DNA from 3 places in the Streptomyces sp. NPDC058371 genome. Region 1 is predicted to be linked to each of the others. Evidence: riboswitches for the same ligand, from Rfam matches in the RefSeq annotation. Region 1 holds a riboswitch; each other region holds the start of a gene.
The links. A riboswitch is a leader RNA that binds a small molecule or an ion and turns the genes downstream of it on or off. The one in region 1 is predicted to bind S-adenosylmethionine.
Positions count from the first base shown of each region.

Region 2: another riboswitch for S-adenosylmethionine. It lies ahead of thrC (threonine synthase); the one in region 1 lies ahead of ACFWM2_RS08990 (glutathione S-transferase family protein).
Region 3: another riboswitch for S-adenosylmethionine. It lies ahead of ACFWM2_RS17400 (aminotransferase class V-fold PLP-dependent enzyme); the one in region 1 lies ahead of ACFWM2_RS08990 (glutathione S-transferase family protein).

Region 1 is NZ_JBHXJC010000002.1:320,562-325,026, reverse strand. Features, by position in the region: gene ACFWM2_RS09000 (carbonic anhydrase) at 1-120, opposite strand, end outside; gene ACFWM2_RS08995 (diaminopropionate ammonia-lyase) at 348-1,427, shown strand; gene ACFWM2_RS08990 (glutathione S-transferase family protein) at 1,465-2,379, opposite strand; SAM riboswitch class IV at 2,576-2,717, opposite strand; gene ACFWM2_RS08985 (putative leader peptide) at 2,985-3,110, shown strand; gene ACFWM2_RS08980 (LLM class flavin-dependent oxidoreductase) at 3,185-4,396, shown strand; gene ACFWM2_RS08975 (NtaA/DmoA family FMN-dependent monooxygenase) at 4,415-4,465, shown strand, end outside.
Region 2 is NZ_JBHXJC010000003.1:151,364-155,828, forward strand. Features, by position in the region: gene ACFWM2_RS12315 (trehalose-6-phosphate synthase) at 1-699, opposite strand, end outside; gene ACFWM2_RS12320 (glucosyl-3-phosphoglycerate synthase) at 806-1,750, opposite strand; SAM riboswitch class I at 1,922-2,081, shown strand; gene thrC (threonine synthase) at 2,099-3,400, shown strand; gene ACFWM2_RS12330 (MoaD/ThiS family protein) at 3,516-3,794, shown strand; gene ACFWM2_RS12335 (cold-shock protein) at 4,244-4,447, shown strand.
Region 3 is NZ_JBHXJC010000005.1:24,042-28,506, reverse strand. Features, by position in the region: gene ACFWM2_RS17410 (hypothetical protein) at 1-1,115, shown strand, start outside; gene ACFWM2_RS17405 (Lrp/AsnC family transcriptional regulator) at 1,243-1,524, shown strand; gene ACFWM2_RS17400 (aminotransferase class V-fold PLP-dependent enzyme) at 1,592-2,953, opposite strand; SAM riboswitch class IV at 3,140-3,256, opposite strand; gene trpD (anthranilate phosphoribosyltransferase) at 3,410-4,465, opposite strand, start outside.

The DNA.
Region 1 (4,465 bases):
GGCGGCCGCGGCCCCGGTCAGTGCGGCGCGCAGGACCGTGCGTCGCGGGTGCTGTGCGGTGGTCGCGCGCACGGCTCTGTTCCGGCCGTCGGCTATGGGGGGTTGGGAGTTGGCTGTCACGTAGGAAACGTAGGTGTGGGGGGCGTGCGGAGGGGGCGCGTTGCAAGATGCATAGCGCCTCTTTGCGCAGTCTTGGATCATGCCTCGGGGACTGTTGGTTGCCCCTCCGGGTGACGTCATGCCGCGTACGTGCCACCAGGGACGGTGAGGTCGCCGATGACATGTCGCGGGTGCCGTACGCGCGCGTGTATCGGCAGGCCGCCCGGCGAGCGAGGAGGACATGAGTAGTGGCCGAGTACTGGTTCGCGCGCCCCGAAGCCCGGAGCTGGACCTGCGCACCTGCGCCGGCCCAGGTGCGGGCCTTTCACGCCGCACTGCCCGGGTACGCCCCCACTCCGTTGACGGAACTCCCGGCCGTGGCAGCCGAGTTGGCTGTCGGTCGGGTCTTCGTGAAGGACGAGTCGGCGCGGCTGGGGCTGCCCGCGTTCAAGGTGCTGGGCGCGGCCTGGGCCGTGCACCGGACGCTCGCGGAGCGGGAAGCCTCGGCGGGACCGGTGACCCTGGTGACCGCGACCGACGGCAACCACGGCCGCGCGGTGGCCCGTACGGCCCGCGTGTTCGGGCAGCGCGCCCATGTCTTCGTGCCGCAGGGGGTGCACCCGGCGGCCGCGCGCGCCATCGCCGCCGAAGGAGCCGAACTGACCCTGGTCGCAGGCCACTACGACGACGCCGTGCGCCTGGCGGCCGAGGCGGCCGCCGCCCCGGACGCGGTCCTTGTCCAGGACACCGCCTGGCCCGGCTACGAACGCGTTCCCGGCTGGATCGTCGAGGGCTACTCCACCCTCTGCGCCGAGATCGACAGCCAACTCGCCACCGCCGTGGGCGCCGGGCCCGATCTCGTCACCGTGCCCGTGGGAGTGGGCTCGCTGGCCCAGGCCGTCGTCACCCACTACCGCAGCCGCCCCGCGGAACGACGCGCGCCCGCGCTGCTCGCGGTGGAACCCGACACCGCCGCGTGCGTGACGGAGAGCCTCCTGCGCGGTGAACGGGTGAGCGTCACCACCGGCGGGACCGCCATGGCGGGCCTGAACTGCGGTACACCGTCCAGCATCGCGTGGCCCCGGCTGCGGGACGGCCTGGACGCCGCGGTCTCCGTCACGGACGCGGACGCCTTCCGCGCCGCCGGCGACCTGGCCGCCCTCGGTCTCTCCTCCGGCCCCTGCGGCGCCGCTTCGCTGGCCGGAACCAGGGCCGCGCTCACCGGCGACGATGCCACGGAACGTCGTACGGCCCTGGGCATCGGCCCCGCTTCTACGGTCGTCCTGCTCAACACGGAGGGCGCCGCCGCCAACCCCGCGTCCCTGTAGGGCTGATCGCCGAACGGGGACGGACGGCGGCAGCCGGTCAGATCACCTGGTGGTCCGGGCGGAGCACCCGCCCGCGGAACGCCGGGTGGGCGTCGAGGCGTCGCACGTAGTCCCGCAGATGCGGCAGATGCGCGTACGGGGAGACAGCACCGGGGGTTTCGAGGTGGACCAGGGCGACCCAGAGGTCGATGTCCGCCGCGGTGAGTTCCTCGCCCAACGCGTAGGCGGTTGCGGCGAGTCGACGGTCCAGCAGCTCCAGTGCCGCCGTCCGCCGGTGCGGCCGCGCGGTCGGGGTGACGTCCGTGTCCAGGAGCTCACGGAGGGCGTCGATGTCCTCCGCCAGGGCCGACGGACGCAGTACGGGGACACCGCATCCGTTGCGGCCGGCGGCAAGGCCCGCGAGGTCGCGCAGAATGTCGGGGGTGTCATTGCTGACGACGCGTCCGGTCCAGCGGTCGCACAGCGCGGGAGCGGTCAACGGGCCGTCGTAGTGGTGCCAGGTGGCTTCGTAGGCGCCGCGCAGCGAGGCGAACGCGTCCGAGGTGTCGGCGGAAAGGCCGAGAAGTGTGGTGGCGACCGAGTCCTCCAGACCCAGTACGCCGAGGGTCAGCGAGACACGCAGCGAGAGCGGACAGTCCGCGGACAGATACAGCTGATAGCGGTGCGGCGCGGGGTAGAAGCCGCCGGCGACGTCGACGCCGATCCGGTTGTGGATGTGCTCGGCGCGACCGGCCGACGAGGTGCCCCGGGGCCGGGGGAGCGCGCCGATCTGGGCCGGCAGCTGGCGGGTCGGGGCGTACGCGGCCGGAGGGCACGGGGCTGGAGCGCTCGGCGCCGGAGCGCAGGCGGCGGTGCCTGTGCCGGACGTGCGGGTGCCGGAGGTGAGGGCGCTGCCGGCGGTGCCGGCACAGGATGCGCCCGTGCTGGAGGTGTGCGACATGGTCTCGGGCATGACTCTCCATGGGATGCGAAAGTCCCGGCCGCCTTGTGGGCGCCGCGACGGAACGGAGTGACTGCGCTTTCGTACCGGTCCGGATCGGTCGGACTAGTACGCGCTGGAGACACGCAACAGATCGATGTGCAGGCGTCTCGTCAAGCTGTTCCTGGGCAATTCCCACCGGCTTCGCACTCGGGGCTCGCGAGACGCGAGACCACGCTTGTCCCGCCGCACCGGCGGAACCCGGTCGTCACCCGGGGCACCCCGTCGCGGTGGAAGGGTTGCCTGCCAGCGGGCCGGGGCCGATGACCACCAGCAGGAAACCCTGCCGAGGGGCGCTGACAATCGTGACCGTCCCCGTCAGTGTCGTGGCGCTCCGTGAGGGCGTCAAGAAGGCGTCCACGAAGTCTCACGACGTGGTCCTCCGCGGAGTCCCGCGACGTGGGCCGCTGTGAAATCCCGCCACTTGGTCCTCGTCGCGTCTCACCACGTGGTCCTCCGCGCCTCACCACGTGGTCGCTCGACCGGCGGCCGACAGCCGTCCGGCGCCGCCGGAACAAAGAGCGCGGCCCCGCGGTTGCGAGAGTCAAAGGCACCGGACCGGAGCGGAGGTGGGAGCGATGAGCGGCATGCCGCCCGTGTCCCACAGGCCTGTCGCCGCCGTCCGCCCCGGTCGCCGAATCCGGCTCTACTCCCGCGCGCACATCGATCTGCTGCGCGTGGCCGGCGCGCTCTGTCGCCCCTGACCTGTTCTCCCGCCGCCGGCCCCACCGGATGAGGGCCGGCGATCTCCCATGGTCGACCAGGAAGGCACTCTGCCGTGTCCCCGATTTCTCCGCTGCACCTCGCCGTCGCGCTCGACGGCGCCGGCTGGCACCCGGCCGCATGGCGCGAGCCCGCGGCCCGTCCCCATGACCTCCTCACCGCCGGCTACTGGGCCGACCTCGTTGCCGAGGCCGAGCGCGGACTGCTCGACTTCGTCACGATCGAGGACTCCCTCGGCCTCCAGTCGTCCCGTTTCACCGAGCCCGACGGGCGCACCGACCAGGTGCGCGGCCGGCTCGACGCGGTGCTCGTCGCCGCCAGGATCGCCCCGCTGACCCGGCACATCGGACTCGTGCCGACCGTGGTCGCCACCCACACCGAGCCGTTCCACATCTCCAAGGCCATCGCCACCCTGGACTACGTCAGCGGCGGCCGGGCCGGTCTGCGCGTGCAGGTGTCGGCCCGCCGGAATGAGGCCGCGCACTTCGGCCGCCGTACGATCCCCGGCTTTGGCATCGAGGACCTGGACACCCCGGCGGTACGGGAGTTGACCGCGGATCTCTTCGAGGAGGCCGGGGACTACGTCGAGGCGGTGCGCCGGCTGTGGGACAGCTGGGAGGACGACGCGGAGATCCGGGACACCGCGACAGGCCGCTTCATCGACCGCGACAAGCTGCACTACATCGACTTCGAGGGCCGCCGCTTCAGCGTCAAGGGGCCCTCGATCACGCCCCGTCCGCCGCAGGGCCAGCCGATCGTCAGCGCGCTGGCCCACGAGACGGCGTCCGGTGCCCTGTTCGAGCTGGTGGCCCGGTCCGCCGACATCGGCTACGTCACCCCGCACGACCCCGACGAGGCCCGAGCCGTCGTCGCCGCGATCAGTGCCGCTCGGACGGCGGCAGGGCGGGCGGAGGAGCCGCTGCATCTCTTCGGCGACCTGGTGGTGTTCCTCGACGAGGACCCCGCGGCGGCCGCGGCCCGCCGGGACCGGCTGGACGGTCTGGCGGGCTACCCGTACACCAGCGACGCACGGGTCTTCACCGGATCGCCCGCCCAACTCGCGGATCTGATCGAGGAGTTGGCGCAGGCGGGACTCTCCGGCTTCCGGCTGCGGCCCGCCGTCATCGGCGACGACCTGCCGGCGATCACGCGGGGCCTGGTGCCCGAACTCCAGCGCCGAGGAGCGTTCCGGCGTGCGTACGAGAGCGACACCCTGCGCGGGCTGCTCGGTCTCGCCCGCCCCGCGAACCGCTACGCCACCGTCTGAGCCGGAGGGATCCCCGTCATGAGCAACCCGTCGACCACCTCGACCGACAAGCCGCTGAAGCAGATCCAT
Region 2 (4,465 bases), on a different contig from region 1:
GTGCACACCGATCCGGGTGTCCCCGACACCGCCGACGAGCGCGTCGCAGCAGGCCGTGAAGGCGCTCGCCCAGCGGTGGGTGAGGAAGCCGAGGCGGTCCGCGCCCAACATCCCGCGCAGCACCTGCTCGGCGATGTCGTCCGGCAGCATCCGGAAGTAGTCGACCGGCGCCCACGGGGTGTGCGAGAAGTGCCCGATGCGCAGATCGGGCCGCAGCTCGCGGAGCATCCCGGGCACCAGGGTCAGGTGGTAGTCCTGGACGAGGACGGAGGCACCGGACGCCGCCTCGTCGGCCAGCGCCTCGGCGAAGGCGCGGTTGTAGGTCTCGTACGAGGCCCACTGGCGCCGGAACTCCGCGTCGAAGGCCGGCTCCAGCGGGGTCTGGTACAGCATGTGGTGGACGAACCACAGCACCGAGTTGGCGATGCCGTTGTACGCGTCCGCGTGCACCTCGGCGTCGATGTCCAGCATCCGCACGCCGTCCTCGCCGACCCCGCGCCGCACCGCCTCGCGGTCCCCGTCGCCGAGCGCGGCGCACACCCACAGGGCGCCCGCGTCGGGCCCGATCGCGGACAGACCCGAGACCAGCCCGCCCCCGCCGCGCTTGGCGTGGAGCGAGCCGTCCTCGCGTACCTCGTAGGAGACCGGGCCGCGGTTGGAGGCGACGAGAATCTGGTGGGCGCCGTGCGTGGAAGCCATAAGCCTCAACCTAGCCCGGCTCGGAAACGCTCAAACGTACGGGCCGAGTACGGCGAGACCGTATACAACCGGCGGATTTCGTCACTGAGTGTGTCCGGCGGTCCGGTCAGGCCACTCTGCGTGTCTGGTACTCCCTGATGTCCACCATCGGCGGCCGTTCCTCCGTGTCCACGGAGTAGGTGCGCGGCTCGAAGCCGTCCTCGCCCCGCTCGAACTGGGTGAGGGCGGGACGGATCAGATGCCCGCGGGCCAGCCGCAGCTGCGCGGTCCGGTAGATCGCGGCGGCCATCCGGCCCAGCGCCTGCCCGTCCTGATGGCGGTGCTTGCGGACGCCGACGTCGACCTGGGCGAGCGAGTCGAGGCCCACCAGGTGCAGGGCGTCGACGAGCATGCCCAGCTCGACGCCGTACCCGACCGGGAACGGGAGCTGTTCCAGCAGGGAGCGGCGGGCGGCGTACTCCCCGCCGAGCGGCTGGACGAACCCCGCCAGCTGCGGCCAGTGCATGTTCAGCAGCGGGCGCGCCATGAGCTCGGTGACCCGTCCGCCCTGGCCCGCCGCCGAGCCCAGAGGCCGGTCGTACATGGCCTTGACGAGGTCCACTCCGGGGTCGGTGAGCAGCGGCCCCACGATCCCGGAGACGAAGTCGGACGAGAACTCCTTGAGGTCCGCGTCGATGAAGCAGACGATGTCACCGCTCGTCACCAGCAGCGACCGCCACAGGACCTCGCCCTTGCCGGGGACGGCCGCCAGACGCGGCAGGATCTCGTCCCGGTGGACCACGCGGGCGCCCGCCGCGGCGGCCACCTCCGAGGTGCGGTCCGTCGAACCCGAGTCGACCACGACGATCTCGTCGACGAGCGGGATCTGCTGCATCAGATCGTGGCGGATGACGGCGACGATCTCGCCGACGGTCTCCTCCTCGTTGAGCGCGGGCAGCACTACGCTGACCGTCGAGCCCGAGGTGCGTTTCGCGGCAATGAGCTTGTGGAGCGGGCGATCGGTCATGGACCAGGAGCGGGTGCTCAGCCAGCGCTCGACTTCTTCCAGCACAGTCTGCGGCTCCTCACTGTTCGATCACATGGTCCTTCAGGTATGTGATCCATCTCGCGGTTCGGACGACTATCTCAACTGTCCTGGCCTTCGGTTACAGTCTTGAACAACGCGGATGACCATCGCATGTCCTGGCGCGTCCCCGTGCACCACCGAACAACAACTGAATACCGCTCATCCAGAGGGGCAGAGGGATACGGCCCGTTGAAGCCCCGGCAACCCTCCAGTCGGTTCTCGTCACTGATCGCTGCTGATCAGTTCCGCGAGGCTCCCGACTAGGGAAGGTGCCAAATCCGTCTCACGGCGAAGTGCGTCGTGAGGAAGATGAGGAGAAAGGGCCTCGCCTCCATGGCTGCGCAGACAGTTGCAAGCACCACGAACTCCGCCACCGCCGCGAACTCCGTCGATCTGGGTCCCGCCGCGGCTCTCTCGTGCCGGGAATGCGGACACCGCGTGCCGCTCGGCCCGGTCTTCGCCTGCGAGGAGTGTTTCGGCCCGCTGGAGATCGCGTACGACTTCTCCGGCTACGACACCGAGGAGCTCCGCAAGCGCATCGAAGCGGGCCCCGCGAACATCTGGCGCTACGCGCCGCTGCTGCCGGTCCCCGCGGACGTCGCCGAGAAGCCGAACATCAACCCGGGCTGGACCAAGCTCGTCCAGGCCGACAACCTGGCGCGCGAGCTGGGTGTCGACTCCGGCAAGCTCTTCGTCAAGGACGACTCCGGCAACCCGACGCACTCCTTCAAGGACCGCGTCGTCGCCCAGGCGATCGAGGCCGCCCGCGCCTTCGGCTTCACCACCCTCTCCTGCTCCTCCACGGGCAACCTGGCCGGCGCCGTCGGTGCCGCCGCCGCCCGCGCCGGCTTCCGCTCCTGTGTGTTCATCCCGCACGACCTGGAGCAGGGCAAGATCGTCATGGCCGCGATCTACGGCGGCGAGCTCGTCGGTATCGAGGGCAACTACGACGACGTGAACCGCTTCTGCTCCGAGCTGATCGGCGACTCGGCCGGCGAGGGCTGGGGCTTTGTCAACGTCAACCTGCGGCCGTACTACGCGGAGGGCTCCAAGACCCTGGCGTACGAGATCTGCGAGCAGCTCGGCTGGCAGCTGCCGGACCAGCTGGTCGTGCCGATCGCCTCCGGCTCCCAGCTCACGAAGATCGACAAGGGTCTGAAGGAGCTGATCGAGCTCGGGCTCGTCGAGGACAAGCCGTACAAGATCTTCGGTGCCCAGGCCGAGGGCTGTTCGCCGGTGTCCGTCGCCTACAAGGCCGGGCACGACGTCGTACGGCCGCAGAAGCCGAACACCATCGCCAAGTCGCTCGCCATCGGCAACCCGGCCGACGGGCCCTACGTGCTCGACATCGCGCGGCGCACGGGCGGTGCGGTGGAGGACGTCAACGACGAGCAGGTGGTCGACGCGATCAAGCTCCTCGCGCGCACGGAGGGCATCTTCGCCGAGACGGCGGGTGGCGTGACCGTGGGTGTCGCGAAGAAGCTGATCGAGAACGGGCTGCTCGACCCGACGCTCACGACGGTCGTCCTCAACACGGGTGACGGTCTCAAGACGTTGGACGCGGTGGCCGGTACGGGGCTCACCGCGACGATCCGCCCGAACCTCGAGTCCTTCAGGGAAGCTGGGCTCGCGTAAAGGTCGTTGTTTCTCTGCGGGCCAGTGGGGGCTGGTCGCGCCCACGCGGCGGAGCCGCACAGTCAACGGAGCCCCGCGCCCCTGGAGGGGCGCTTCCGACCGGAGGTCACAAGGCATGAGCGTCAACGTCCGTATCCCCACCATCCTGCGCACCTACACGGGCGGCAAGGCCGAGGTCCCCGCCGAGGGCAAGACCCTCGCCGAGGTCATCGCGGACCTGGAGAAGAACCACACGGGCATCGCCGCGCGTGTCCTGGACGACCAGGGCAAGCTGCGCCGCTTCGTCAACGTGTACGTGAACGACGACGACGTCCGCTTCGAGCAGGGCCTGGAGACGGCGACGCCGGACGGCGCGGGCGTCTCGATCATTCCGGCCGTGGCCGGCGGCTGCTGACGGGCTGAAGGCCGGACAAACGGCCGCAGCCCCGGTCCGACCACTCAGAGTTCACCGAATTGCCCTCTCCGTGAGAGAAACGGAGGGGGCAATTCTGCATGGTTGAGCGCGGTACAGTTGGGGAAGCCGCTTCTCCTTTCATGCCGGGCGCATATGAGCCTTCGCTCGGTGCCCGACAAGAAGTAGCCAAAATGCCCGGTATTTTTGTGCCGATTACGGCATTTATGGGGCCCGACTTGCCCTGAATGTGTGCAAATTCTCCACATATTCCCGATCGGGCTTGCCCAGAATTCTCGTCCGATTGACCTGTTGCAGACGGCAGTTGGACAGATACATTCAGCCGCGGTCGACGCGTTCCGGCGCACACCCCCAACCGTTTGGGGGGTGAGGTCTGACCCGGATCCGCGAAGTGTGGATCTGTGCAAGGGCCAGTAATAGGGGAGTTAGGCATGGCTCAGGGCACCGTCAAGTGGTTCAACGCGGAGAAGGGGTACGGCTTCATCGCGGTCGACGGTGGTGCGGACGTCTTCGTGCATTACAGCGCGATTCAGATGGACGGCTACCGCACCCTTGAAGAGGGTCAGCGAGTGGAGTTCGAGATCTCGCAGGGCCAGAAGGGTCCGCAGGCGGACATGGTCAAGCTCGCCGTCTGATCTAGGCGCGATCGACCA
Region 3 (4,465 bases), on a different contig from region 1:
CTCTCCTGCGCTCCGAGGTGGTGCACGGCGACGCGGGGCTCCTGCTGCGGGTTCGTGACCGGGTCCAGCCGCCGCTGACGCTGCTCGACGGCATCGACGAGCCCTTCGCCGAACTGATCAACTCACGGCCCGACTGGACCGAGAGCATGCTCCACGCGTGGCTGCTCACGGACGGCGAGCGAAGTCAGGTGGTACTCGGTGTCCATCACGGCGTCGCCGACGGCCGCTCCGCCTTCGCCGTACTGGACGAGTTCTGGCGGTACTACACCGCTCTGGCGGCCGGCGCAGACCCTGCTCCGGAGCGACGCGACGTGCTGCCGGAGGCCATCGACACCCGCCTGGCCGACGCTTTCCCGGAGGGTGAGATCGACGCCTTGGCCGACGCCCTGGCGCAGGCCGCGAGCATCGACACCAAGCCCGCCACGCTTCCCACCGAGGGCATGGGGCGGCCCGACCGCCCGGTCGAGTCGCGCCGCTTCGTCGTCGACAGGCTGGAGTTCGACCCCCGGACCACCGAGTCGGTGGTCGCCGCCGCCCGTGCCCAGGGCGTGACCGTGAACAGCCTCGTCACCGGACTGCTGCTGACCGCCGTACGCGCGCAACTCGCGCCCGAGACCGGCCCGTTGCCGATGGTGTGCGGCCACGGCGTCGACCTGCGCACCCGCTTGACGCCCGAACTGCCCCTGAGCACCGTGCTCAACTGCGTCACCGGACTGCAGACAGCCCTTGCCGTGTCGCACGACGACCGCCTCGACGCCGTCGGCCGAGAGGCGGCCGACCAGATCGCTGGCGCGCTGGCGCGCCGTGACCCGGAGCGCTTCCTGCTCGCCGCACTCCGAGCGGGTGCCCGGGGGATCGCCCTGCCCGTGCCGGTCGTCAGTTACGGCATCTCCAACGTCGGCCGGATTCCCGCTCACCCCGTTCCGGAGGACGTGCACCTGCTCCGCTTCGGAGGCACCGCCAACGCACCCGGCATGCCGCCCAAGATCGTCGCCGCCGGCTTCGGGGGGCGGCTGCTGCTGCAGAACGAGTACGACAGCTGGACCTACGGCCCGGAACAGATGGCACGCCTGCGAGAGGCGCTGCGCGGCTCGGTGGAGGACCTGGCACGTTGACGGTGGTGCGGGCCTGTCCACCGCCGCACCCTGCGGGCCGGGCGGACGTCCATGGTCCACCCTTTGGTGAGCCACGGATCAAGTCTTAGAGTGAAGGCCCCAGCGCGCACCAAGGGAGAACCCAGCCGTGATCACCGCGATCGTGCTCATCAAGACCAGCGTGGACCGGATCCCCGAGATCGCGGAGTCGATCGCCGCCCTCGAGAGCGTCAGCGAGGTCTTCTCCGTCACCGGCACGTACGACCTGATCGCCATGGTCCGCGTCAAGGCGCACGACGACCTGGCGGACGTCATCCCCGGCAGCATCAGCAAGATCCCGGGCGTCGAGGGCACCGACACCCACGTCGCGTTCCGCACGTACTCCCAGCACGACCTGGAGGCGGCGTTCGCGATCGGCCTCGACTCCTGAGCCGGGACCTGCCGTGAACGCCGCCTCCGGGCGCTGAAGCTGTTCGCGCGAGGCTGTTCCCGGGACCTCAGACGGCGGGCACGCAGCGCCCGTCCTCGGTCCGGTACTGCCACCGCGCACCGTCCCGCACGAGCTCCTTCACGGCGCGCACGAAGCGCTCCACGTGCTCGTCCGGGGTGCCGGCGCCGAAGCTGACGCGGATCGCGTTGAGGGACTTCTCGCCCGGCGCGGCCTCGGGGGCACCGCACTCGCCCTGGCTCTGCGGGTCGCTGCCCAGCAGCGTGCGCACCAGCGGGTGGGCGCAGAACAGACCGTCGCGCACCCCGATGCCGTACTCGGCGGACAGGGCGGCCGCGAAGTGCGAGCTGTTCCAGCCCTCGACGACGAAGGAGATGACGCCGACCCGCGGGGCGTCGTCACCGAAGAGGGACAGGACGCGGACCTCGGGCACCTCGGCGAGACCCGCGCGGACCGTGTCGATCAGATACCGCTCGCGGGCCACCAGGGTGTCGAAGCCGGCCTCGGTCAGGGCCTTGCAGGCCGACGCGATCGAGTGGACGCCGATGACGTTCGGCGACCCGGCCTCGTGACGGGCGGCCGTCTCGTGCCACTCCACGTCCACTCCCCCGTCCTGCCGCCGCGAGACCTTGCGGCTGGCGCCGCCGCCCGCGAGGTACGGGTCGGCCTCGGTCAGCCAGTCGGCGCGGCCCGCGAGGACACCGGAGCCGAACGGGGCGTACAGCTTGTGGCCGGAGAAGGCGACCCAGTCGACGTCGAGCTCCTGCACCGAGACGGGGTGGTGCGGGGCGAGCTGCGCGGCGTCGAGGACGATGCGTGCGCCGTGCGCGTGGGCGGCCGCGGCGAGTTCGCGCACCGGCCACAGCTCGCCGGTGACGTTCGAGGCACCGGTGACGCACACCAGCGCCGGGCCGTAGGGGTCGCGGTCGGCGAGCGCGCGCTCCAGGGTCGCCACTGCCTCACCGGGCGTCCGCGGGGCGTTCAGGTACGTCACCCGGGCGTCCCGCCACGGCAGCAGCGAGGCGTGGTGCTCGGTCTCGAAGACGAAGACCTGGCAGTCGGCCGGCAGCGCGGCGGCGAGCAGGTTCAGCGAGTCGGTGGTCGAACGGGTGAAGACGACCTGGTCGTTCTCGCGGCAGTCGAGGAACTCGCCGACGGTCGTGCGGGCGTTCTCGAACAGGTCGGTGGAGAGCTGGGACAGATATCCGGCCCCGCGGTGCACGCTGCCGTAGTACGGGGCGTACGCGGCCACGTCGTCCCACACCCGCTGGAGGGCCGGGGCGCTCGCGGCGTAGTCGAGCGCGGCGTAGGTGACTTCGCCGCCGGTGACGAGCGGGACGGTGACATCCCGGCCCAGAACCGGCAGCGGGGCACAAACGGACTGGTCGGCGGCAACAGTGGAGACGGACACGGCGAACTCCCGTAAGAGGCAGGCGAAATCACCACGCGAGCGGGTGCGGAACGCACGGCTCGGCGCAGAAAAGGTGAAAGGGGTATGCGGAGGCGGGGCTCTACGCCCTATCGCATTCGCTTGCTCACAGAAGGCTCCCTGAATGACCAGGACCCCTGGGCTGTGTCCACTCGGAAGAGGGCAAGGGGTCCGCGCTTGCCGCAGACCTCGCTGCCTACGGCCTGGTCTTCACCCGGGGCACCCCGCCACGGACGGAGGGTTGCCGGACAGCCGGCCGGGGCCTGATGGCTGTCGCTCATGACCTGCCCAGCATCTTGCCACATGATCGTCCCGTCGCAACCCCGTGTCCGGATGCCGGGACGACGACGGCCCCGGCCCGGTCCGGAGGGGCGTGCAGCCGACGCTCCGGGTACGGGCCGAAGCGGGCGGGGCCGAACCCCCCGCCCGCCGCAGGCGCTACGCGTTCGTGGCAGCCACCCACCGCTCGAGAGCCCGCTTGGCGGCCCCCGAGTCGATGGCCTCCGCCGCCTGCTCCATACCGGCGTGGATCTGCTCCGCGAGCGACCCGTCGCCGGGCGACAGGGCGACCAGGGCAGCCGCGGAGTTCAGCAGCACCGCGTCCCGCACCGGCCCCTTCTCCCCGTTCAGCAGCCGGCGCGCGACATCCGCGTTGTACGACGCGTCGGCGCCCCGCAGGGCCTCCACCGGGACCAGCTCGATCCCGACGTCCCGCGGATCGAAGCTCTCCTCGTGGACCTTCCCGTCGCGTACGACCCACACCTTCGACGTCGACGTGGTGGTCAGCTCGTCGAGGCCGTCGTCGCCCCGGAAGACCAGCGACGAGTTGCCGCGCTCGGCGAAGACACCGGCCACGATGGGCGCCATCCGGGGATCGGCGACACCGACCGCCTGCGCCCTGACCCGCGCGGGGTTGGTCAGCGGACCGAGGACGTTGAACGTCGTGCGGATCCCCAACTGCCCCCGCGCCGCCGCCACATGACGCAGCGCCGGATGGAACTTCACCGCGAAGCAGATGGTGATCCCGGCTTCCTCGGCCACCTCGGCGACCCGCTTCGGGGTCAACTGAAGATTGATGCCGAGCTTCTCCAGGACGTCCGAGGAACCGGACGCGGAGGACGCGGCCCGGTTGCCGTGCTTGACGACCTTGGCACCCGTGCCGGCCACGACGATCGACGACATGGTGGAGATGTTGACGGTCTTCGCGCCGTCACCGCCGGTGCCGACGATGTCGACCGTCGCCCCGGGCACCTCGATCAGATTCGCGTGCTCGTACATGGCCCGGACCAGCCCGGAGATCTCCTCGACCGTCTCGCCCTTGGCCCGCAGCGCCACGAGGAACCCGGCGATCTGCGCGTCCGTCGCCTCGCCCCGCATGATGCGGTCCATCGCCCAGGCCGTGTCGTCCGCGCTCTGGTCACGGCCGTCGAGAAGGCCGTCCAGCACCACGGGCCAGGAACGGCCCGCCGCGATGTCGCCTCCAGCGGGGGTCAC